Regions from separate parts of the Rhizobium sp. AN5 genome, predicted to be linked through region 3. Evidence: predicted binding sites of a transcription regulator. Region 3 holds the regulator's gene; each other region holds the start of a gene.
The links. The regulator LexA, encoded in region 3, represses DNA repair genes until DNA is damaged. The targets are predictions, from matches to a motif close to TGTTCNNNNTGTGTTCNG.
Positions count from the first base shown of each region.

Region 1: CRP02_RS12825 (DNA recombination protein RmuC) is a predicted target of LexA. The motif match lies at 847-864, and genes of this name have one in related genera.
Region 2: recA (recombinase RecA) is a predicted target of LexA. The motif match lies at 840-857, and genes of this name have one in related genera.
Region 4: CRP02_RS12400 (2'-5' RNA ligase family protein) is a predicted target of LexA. The motif match lies at 698-715, and genes of this name have one in related genera.

Region 1 is NZ_OCMJ01000004.1:115,317-117,520, reverse strand. Features, by position in the region: gene fmt (methionyl-tRNA formyltransferase) at 1-187, opposite strand, end outside; gene def (peptide deformylase) at 235-747, opposite strand; gene CRP02_RS12825 (DNA recombination protein RmuC) at 896-2,089, shown strand; gene CRP02_RS12820 (ribokinase) at 2,143-2,204, shown strand, end outside.
Region 2 is NZ_OCMJ01000004.1:1,641,870-1,644,073, reverse strand. Features, by position in the region: gene CRP02_RS20655 (carbohydrate kinase family protein) at 1-669, opposite strand, end outside; gene recA (recombinase RecA) at 916-2,007, shown strand.
Region 3 is NZ_OCMJ01000004.1:1,138,438-1,140,641, forward strand. Features, by position in the region: gene lexA (transcriptional repressor LexA) at 424-1,146, opposite strand; gene CRP02_RS18015 (VOC family protein) at 1,357-2,204, shown strand, end outside.
Region 4 is NZ_OCMJ01000004.1:29,760-31,963, reverse strand. Features, by position in the region: gene guaA (glutamine-hydrolyzing GMP synthase) at 1-672, shown strand, start outside; gene CRP02_RS12400 (2'-5' RNA ligase family protein) at 776-1,492, shown strand; gene CRP02_RS27515 (hypothetical protein) at 1,553-1,720, opposite strand; gene CRP02_RS12390 (ArsC family reductase) at 1,932-2,204, shown strand, end outside.

The DNA of each region.
Region 1 (2,204 bases), 1.0 Mb from region 3:
GCACGGGCAGACCCAGCAGTTCGGCCGCCTGATGCACCGGCGATTTCTGCAGATCGAGGCCACGGCGACCGCCTGGACGCGGCGGCTGCGTATAAGCGGCGACGACCTCGAGACCAGCCTCCACCAGCGCACGCAACGTCGGAACGGAAAATTCCGGCGTACCCATGAAAATGATGCGAAGAGCCATATCGCCCCCTGCCCTCTATGTCGTTCCGTCTACATATTTAAGACGAATCAGACCTTAGCGCGGGCTGCTTTGGTGAATTTCTTGATGACCATTTCTCGCTTCAGGCGCGAAATATGGTCGATGAACAGAATGCCGTTCAGGTGGTCTATCTCATGCTGCAAACACGTCGCCAGAAGTCCGTCCGCATCGACCGTCTGCTGCTTGCCGTCACGATCGACATATCGCACCGTCAGGGATGCGGGACGCTCCACCTCGGCATAATAATCGGGAATGGAGAGACACCCTTCCTCATAGGCCGAGACGTCGTCCGACACTTTGAGGATTTCCGGATTGATGAAGACGACCGGCTTTTTCTCCTCGTCCTCGCGCGAAACGTCGATCACCAGCATGCGGCGCGGCACGCCCACCTGAATGGCGGCAAGGCCGATACCCGGCGCATCATACATGGTTTCGAGCATATCGTCGGCAAGGCGCAACACTTCGGCATCCACCTGTTCGATGGGCCTTGATTGCTGGCGCAGCACGGGATCGGGCAAAATGATAAGCGGTTTGATAGTCATGGCTTCCCATAACGTATCTCTTGCGCGGAGGAAATAAAAAATACGCGGTCGAAATGGGACCTTCGTCCGGTTTTGCCCGACTCAATTCCGCCGCATGAATGTTCTTGTTTTGATCTTACGAATCACTGGAAATCTGGTAGATTTAGCCATGAGCATCGATTTCTCTTTTCTCCTCGATCCCGCCTTGCGGGCCGGCTCCGTCGACATCAGCTTCGGCGGGCTTCTTGCGGCTCTCGTTTTCGGCCTTTCCGCTTTCTGGATGGTCACGAAAAGTCGTGGGAAAAAAGCGGAAGCCGATGGTGAAATTTCCGATCTGTTGAAAACCCAGTCGGAACTGCACGGCCGGATCGCGGCGATGGCCGAGACACTCGGTACACGCCAGAGCGAGATGGGCCAGACGATCAACCAGCGCCTCGACGGCATGTCGCAGCGGCTGGGTGAAACGCTAACCGAGCAGACCCGGTCGACGCACGAGAATCTAAGCCGCCTGCAGGAGCGGCTTGCGGTTATCGATGCCGCGCAGGGCAATATTCAGGATCTGGCAAAGGACGTGGTGGGGCTTCAGGCGATCCTCTCCAACAAGCAGACGCGCGGCGCTTTCGGACAGGCGCGCATGGAAGCGCTGATCGCCGATGCGCTTCCCGCCGGGGCCTTTCAGCTTCAGCCTACACTTTCGAATGGCTACCGACCGGACTGCATCATCATGATGCCGAACAACGCGCCGTCCCTCGTCATCGACGCCAAGTTTCCGCTGGAGGCGTGGAATGCGCTGAAGGCGGATGAAACGCCCGAGGGCAAACGGGCTGCGACCCAGCAGTTCCGCCGCGATATGGAAGTGCATATTCGCGACGTGGCGGAGAAATATCTGATACGCGGCGAAACGCAGGATACGGCCTTCATTTTCGTGCCGTCGGAATCGATCTTTGCCGACATTCACCAGCATTTCGAATATCTGGTGCAGCGTGCCCATCGCGCCCGTGTCGTTATTGTCTCGCCATCGCTTTTGATGCTGTCGGTGCAGGTTATCCAGTCGGTGCTGAAGGACCAGCGCATGCGCGAGCAGGCGCATCTCATTCAGGGTGAAGTCGCGCTTCTCATGGATGACGTGCGGCGGCTGGACGACCGGACGCGCAAGCTGCAAGCCCATTTCGGGCTGGCGCAGAAAGATGTCGACATGATGCTGATCTCCTCCGACAAGGTGCTGGCGCGTGGCCAGAAAATCGAGGGCCTCGATTTTTCGCCGACGGAAAAAGAGACCTCCCATAGCGAAATCGAGCAGGCGCGACGCTTTGCGGAGAACAGGGCGGGAACGGCCAAGTTGCGGGTGGTTGACGACGAGTGATCCCGTCGGGCAAAGTCGCCGCCTTGCTTTGAATTTCATACGGACATGCCCTGATGATTACTGTTTTCGGCTCCATCAACATGGATCTCGTCGCCACCGCCAAACGCCTGCCCAA
Region 2 (2,204 bases), 500 kb from region 3:
TGCACCGCGGGTGATGACGCCGCCAGCAAGGCCTGCCTTGCGGAGAATGCCCGGCCAGTCGCGAACATTGTCTGCCGTCTGTCCGGTAAGCGCGCGCGCCTCTGCCTCGTTCATGAAGAGAATGTCGATATCGGCGAGCATGTCCTTCAGTTTCACCGCCTTGGCGGGCGAAATGGCGATGGCCGCGAGCGGCTTTTGGCAGGCGCGGGCAATGAGACCGAGCGCCTTCAACGTATCCTCCGGCAGATTAGCATCGCAAAGCAGAAGGTCGCTCGCGGTAATCGCGTCACGCACCGCGCGAACTTTGAGGCGGCGCGGCGAAAACAGCTTGTAAAGGTCCATATCCGCAAGTGCGATGACAAGATTGCCGTCGCGCTCCAGAATGGCGGTGTAGCTTGGCGTGCGGCGATCGAGGAAAACGAAGGGCGTATCTTCCACGCCCGCCTGCCTTGCTGCCTCCGCCACCGCTTCGCCTGTCACGTCGCCACCGCGCGGCGCGATGATACGGACGGCAAAACCGAGCCGGGAAAGATTGCGCGCCGCGTTGAAACCGCCGCCGCCAGCCTCTTCCATCCATGAGCCAGGATTGCTGGCGCCGGGCGCCGTTTCAGTCTCGATCATGCCGCGCCTGTCTATATGCGCGCCGCCCAGAACGAGTATTTTCTTCACGCTTGTGTTTCCCTCTTTCGCGGATGGAAAAGGTGGACGATTCGTCCCAATCTTGTGTTTGTTCCCCTTCACATCCGGTCCGCAGCGATAGGTCGGACACGGAAAAACGAAAGCAGAACAAACCACTTATCGCTATTTGTTTTCAATATGCTGGCTGCGCCTTGCGATATGAGAACAAATAGAGTACATCCTATTTCCATACTGCTTCATTGCCTGTGCGGCTTCAATAACCTAAAGGTGGATCGGATGGCACAAAATTCTTTGCGTCTCGTAGAGGATAAATCGGTGGATAAAAGCAAGGCACTGGAAGCGGCGCTCTCCCAGATCGAACGGTCGTTCGGCAAGGGATCGATCATGAAGCTCGGTTCCAATGAAAACGTGGTTGAAGTAGAGACCATTTCGACGGGTTCTCTCAGCCTGGATATAGCGCTCGGTATCGGCGGCCTGCCGAAGGGGCGTATCGTTGAGATTTACGGCCCGGAAAGCTCCGGTAAGACAACGCTTGCGTTGCAGACAATCGCGGAAGCCCAGAAGAAGGGCGGCATCTGCGCCTTCGTGGATGCCGAGCACGCGCTCGATCCGGTCTATGCCCGCAAGCTCGGTGTGGATTTGCAGAACCTTCTGATCTCGCAGCCGGATACGGGCGAGCAGGCGCTGGAAATCACCGATACGCTGGTGCGCTCCGGTGCCGTCGACATTCTGGTGGTGGACTCGGTTGCGGCGCTGACGCCGCGTGCCGAAATCGAAGGCGAGATGGGTGACAGCCTGCCGGGCCTTCAGGCACGTCTGATGAGCCAGGCGCTGCGCAAGCTGACCGCCTCGATCTCCAAGTCGAAGTGCATGGTGATCTTCATCAACCAGATCCGCATGAAGATCGGCGTCATGTTCGGTTCGCCGGAAACGACGACGGGCGGTAATGCGCTGAAATTCTACGCCTCGGTGCGTCTCGACATTCGCCGTATCGGCGCCGTCAAGGAGCGTGAAGAGGTTGTCGGCAACCAGACCCGCGTCAAGGTCGTCAAGAACAAGATGGCACCGCCTTTCAAGCAGGTGGAATTCGACATCATGTATGGCGAAGGCGTTTCCAAGACCGGCGAGCTTGTCGATCTCGGCGTGAAAGCCGGTATCGTCGAGAAATCCGGTGCATGGTTCTCCTATAACAGCCAGCGTCTGGGGCAGGGGCGTGAAAATGCCAAGACCTTCCTGCGCGACAATCCGGAAATGGCAAACGAGATCGAACTGGCGCTGCGCCAGAACGCCGGTCTGATAGCCGACCGGTTCCTGCAGAATGGCGGCCCGGAAGCAGGCGAAAGCGACGACGGTCCCGACGAGGGCTGATGCATTCGAAGGTCCGGGCGTTCGCGTTCGGTGGCTTTGCCGGCATAAGCCGGTATGGATCAAAAGGGTCGTGCGATTTTCCTCGCGCGGCCCTTTTTCTTTGCCTAGACGCCTTGGTGCGCCTCAATGGCTGGACAGGGCAGGATGCGGACGATAAAAGCCTTTGATTTTGCAAGATAGCCATCATTCGGGATGGC
Region 3 (2,204 bases):
TGACGCGCATTTCTACACCTGCCAAGCGTTCATGGAATATCGAAAATTATCCATGGCTCCCATAAACGCCGTTGATGAATGGTGATGTGGGGTCGCTGAGAGCGCGCCTCGCGATAAGTCACCCTTTGGTGATGACTAGAAACTGACTGCGCAGCACGACAGAACTACGTTGCTAAAAAACAGCGGATGGGATCACTTCGACAATTACAGAGAGCAGCCCATTCGCCACCACGCCTGTAGCTAGACCGAAGCATCTGTATGGAGCAGGAGCTCAGTTTAGAAAGGGCAACGCGCATAGGCTGAATGGTGCATATCCTCGTGCACCCGCAAAAGCACGCCACGTTTGGAAACAGCCAAAACTATTATAGGCGCCATCTTCACGATGACGCCTATTGTAAAGTGAATACATTCGGTTCGATAAGATCAATGGTAGCGGCGGATCAGCCCCACCAGCTTGCCCTGAATTTTCACCCGGTCCGGCCCGAAGATACGGGTCTCATAGGCTGGGTTTGCCGCCTCGAGCGCAATGGAGGCTCCCTTGCGGCGGAAGCGCTTCAGCGTGGCTTCCTCGTCATCCACCAGAGCCACAACGATATCCCCGGGATTGGCGGTGTTGCCGTTGCGGATGATGACTGTGTCGCCGTCGAAAATGCCGGCCTCGATCATCGAATCACCCTTGACCTCAAGAGCGTAATGTTCGCCCGTGCCAAGCATGTCCACTGGCACGGCCACATCATGGGTGTTGTTCTGGATGGCGGAAATCGGCACGCCCGCAGCGATGCGGCCCATGACCGGCACGGTGACAGCCCCGCCCAGATCGTTGGCCGGCGTCTTGGGGGCGGGGGCCGGTTCCGGCGTCTTGGGCTTGCCAAGGCTGCCTTCGATAACGCTTGGCGAAAAGCCGCGCTGCGGCCTTGCGCCCGGCGTATAAGCCTCGGGCAGCTTGATGACTTCCAGCGCCCGAGCCCTATTCGGTAGCCGACGAATGAACCCGCGCTCTTCGAGAGCGGTTATCAGGCGGTGGATGCCGGATTTCGAAGCAAGATCGAGTGCGTCCTTCATTTCATCGAAGGAGGGCGGCACGCCGGACTCTTTCATTCGTTCATGAATGAAGAGAAGCAATTCCTGCTGTTTGCGCGTGAGCATGAGGAAAACACCCTTTAGAATCGTAGTGGAAGTCGCGAAACAAATACAGAACGAACACTATATGTTCCATATGTGTTCTGCAATCCCCTAAAATTTCGTGAAGGTGGCATCTGTTGCTGTGATGATTTGCCTCACAGCACGCAATTGTGCTTTTGTGCGGTCGAAACCGTCCCGGCATGCTCCGGGCGGAAGGCCAGCAGGATACATGTCATGACGAAACCCTATAGCGTTGACCATCTCGTTTTGCCCGTGGAAGTCATAGGCGTCGCCGTGAAGCGCCTCGTCAGTCTTGGCTTTACGGTTGCGCCGGAGGCTCTGCATCCTTTCGGCACCGAAAATGCCTGCGTATTTTTCGCCGATGGCACGTATCTGGAGCCGCTCTCAATTGCTGATCCGGCTAAATATAATGCCTCGATAGAGAGGGGTGATGTGTTCACGGGCAGGGATGTGGCCTTCCGGCAACGGGACGGGCAGGAGGGTTTTTCGGCTCTTGTCGCCAGGACCGAAGACGCCTTGATTGACCATGAGCGGTTTCGGGCAGCCGGCCTTTCGGCGGGCGATGTTTTCGAGTTTTCGCGGCCTGTTCGGATGCCGGATGGCTCGCAAGGCGAGGCGGCGTTCCGGCTGGCTTTTGCGGCAAGCGGGGCGGCCGCGGATTTCTTTTTGTTCAGTTGTCAGCGGCTTCAAGCCCTGCCGGGCGATCGCACCATGCTGGAGCGCCACGCCAATGGTGTCACCGGCCTCAGTGAAATCGTCCTGTTTTCTGGCGGCGATGCGAAGGTGGCGGGCCTGATCGAGACGGTGTTTGGCTGTGAAGGCAAACTGTCTCCGGGCGGTGATATGGTTTTCGCAACCGGCAACGCCAGCATCAGATTGACCGGAAAACCGCCTTTCAGCGGGCAGGCCCTGAATGCTCAGGATGGCAACGAAGGCGGATTGCGCGGCGCGGGCATCGTCTTTTCGTCACACGATCTTGCCGTGACAGAAGCGGTGCTTGCTGCTAATGGCGTGTCCTGCGCAAAAGCGGACGGCCGTCTGGTGGTGCCCGTAGCACCCGG
Region 4 (2,204 bases), 1.1 Mb from region 3:
CGCAAGACCATCGGCCGTTTGTTCATCGAGGTCTTCGAGGCGGAAGCTGCCAAGATCGCAGCAGACGGCAAGGGTGCTCCGAATTTCCTGGCGCAGGGCACGCTTTACCCTGACGTCATCGAGAGCGTTTCCTTCTCAGGCGGTCCTTCCGTCACCATCAAGAGCCACCACAATGTCGGCGGCCTTCCCGAGCGCATGAACATGCAGCTGGTGGAGCCTCTGCGCGAACTCTTCAAGGACGAGGTGCGTGCGCTTGGCCGTGAACTCGGCCTGCCGGAAAGCTTCATCGGCCGCCATCCCTTCCCCGGCCCGGGTCTGGCGATCCGCTGCCCCGGTGCGATCACCCGCGAGAAGCTCGATATTCTGCGCAAGGCAGATGCGATCTATCTCGACGAAATCCGCAAGGCGGGTCTTTACGATACCATCTGGCAGGCCTTCGCAGTGCTCCTGCCGGTGCAGACCGTGGGCGTCATGGGTGACTACCGCACCTATGACTTCGTCTGTGCGCTCCGCGCCGTGACCTCCGTGGATGGCATGACGGCGGATTTCTACCCCTACGACATGAATTTCCTCGGCCGTGCCGCGACCCGCATCATCAACGAAGTCCGCGGCATCAACCGTGTCGTCTATGACGTGACGAGCAAGCCGCCCGGCACGATCGAGTGGGAATAAACGAAGGCGGAGTAATTCCGCCTTTTGTTCCTCTTTTGTTCTTTATTTTATCACCGCGCAATGATAGGTTTCCGGCCTTGGTATAAGGCTGTGGAGCATCGTCATGGAGTGCGAGTTGGCGGACGAAAGAGCCTTAAGGCAGCTTTGTTTTGATGGGCTGGAGCCGCAGAAAATACGACGCATCAATCCGCGCTTTCGAAACAAGCTCCTGCTACTGCTGAAGCCACCACGGCAATTGGCGGAAAGAATTTTTGTCGATGCGTCGCATCATGCCATGGGTCGGACAACCCGCGAGGCATATCCCGCCGAGCTTCTGCACATAACCCTGCTGTGTTTGGGATGTTTCGAGACAATCCCTCACGGACTGACAAGCAGGCTGAAGGCGGCAATGGGTGCGGTAAGCGCGCGGCCTGTTCCAGTCACCCTGGACGGAAGCGCGCTTTTCGGCAATCGCAACAGTCTGGTACTGCGAAACGGTGGTGATCTGCCGGAGATCAACGCTCTGGTGAAGCTGCTGCAGCGAGCGCTTCGACAGGCGAACCTTCCCTATATCGCGGCACCATCTTTCACGCCGCATATCACGATGATTTATGGCTGCGGGAAGATAGAGCCGATGCCGGCGGGAAAACCCTATAGCTGGCTTGCGGGTAATTTCGAGCTTGTTTTCAGCCATAATGGCGAAACGCGACATGAGTCCCTAGGACGCTTCGCACTCTCCGCAAAAGCAGATCGTTATGAGCCGCTCGAAAGCCAGCTGCATTTACCGGATAAACTGATCGGTCCGAGAAAACGGCCGAACCGAAAGCAGGCGGAACGCTAAGGCCCGCCAACATATACGCACGAGCGAGGCGATGTCGCCTCGCCGCAAACGATAATCAGCTTAGAGCTGAACCTTGTCGAAAGCCTTGCCGTCGATGCCAAGCGCTTCGAGGTCGGCGCGGGCCGGCTTGCGATGCGCGCGAACAGCGGCCGAAACCGAAAGTGCGGCACCGAGAACGGCGAAAGTTTCGCCAAAGAAGTTACGCGATGTCTTTGCAACCTGACGCATTTTTCTCTCCATCTTTGATGCCCAGATAATGGGCATTTTTGGCCTCTGCTACAACTCATGATGTAGCAGGGAAGCCATGCAGCTTTGCTCGCGCTCGTTTGGATGTCAGACACTGCATTTTTGCATGGCTTGAATCCCGTGCTGCAGGCTGCGGGTTGAATACGGCGCATTATTTGTTATGCCGGAAGTTCAAGACAAAGGGGCACGCAACATGACGGTCACCATTTACGGCATCAAGAACTGCGACACGATGAAAAAGGCCAGAAGCTGGCTGGAAGCCAACGGTGTCGACTATTCTTTCCATGACTACAAGACGGCCGGTATCGACCAGGCCCATCTCGAAACATGGTGCGATGCCGCGGGCTGGGAAACGGTTCTGAACCGGGCTGGGACCACCTTCAAAAAACTGGACGACAGCCAGAAAGCCGATCTTACCCGCGAAAAGGCCATTGGCCTGATGCTGGAGCAGCCCTCCATGATCAAG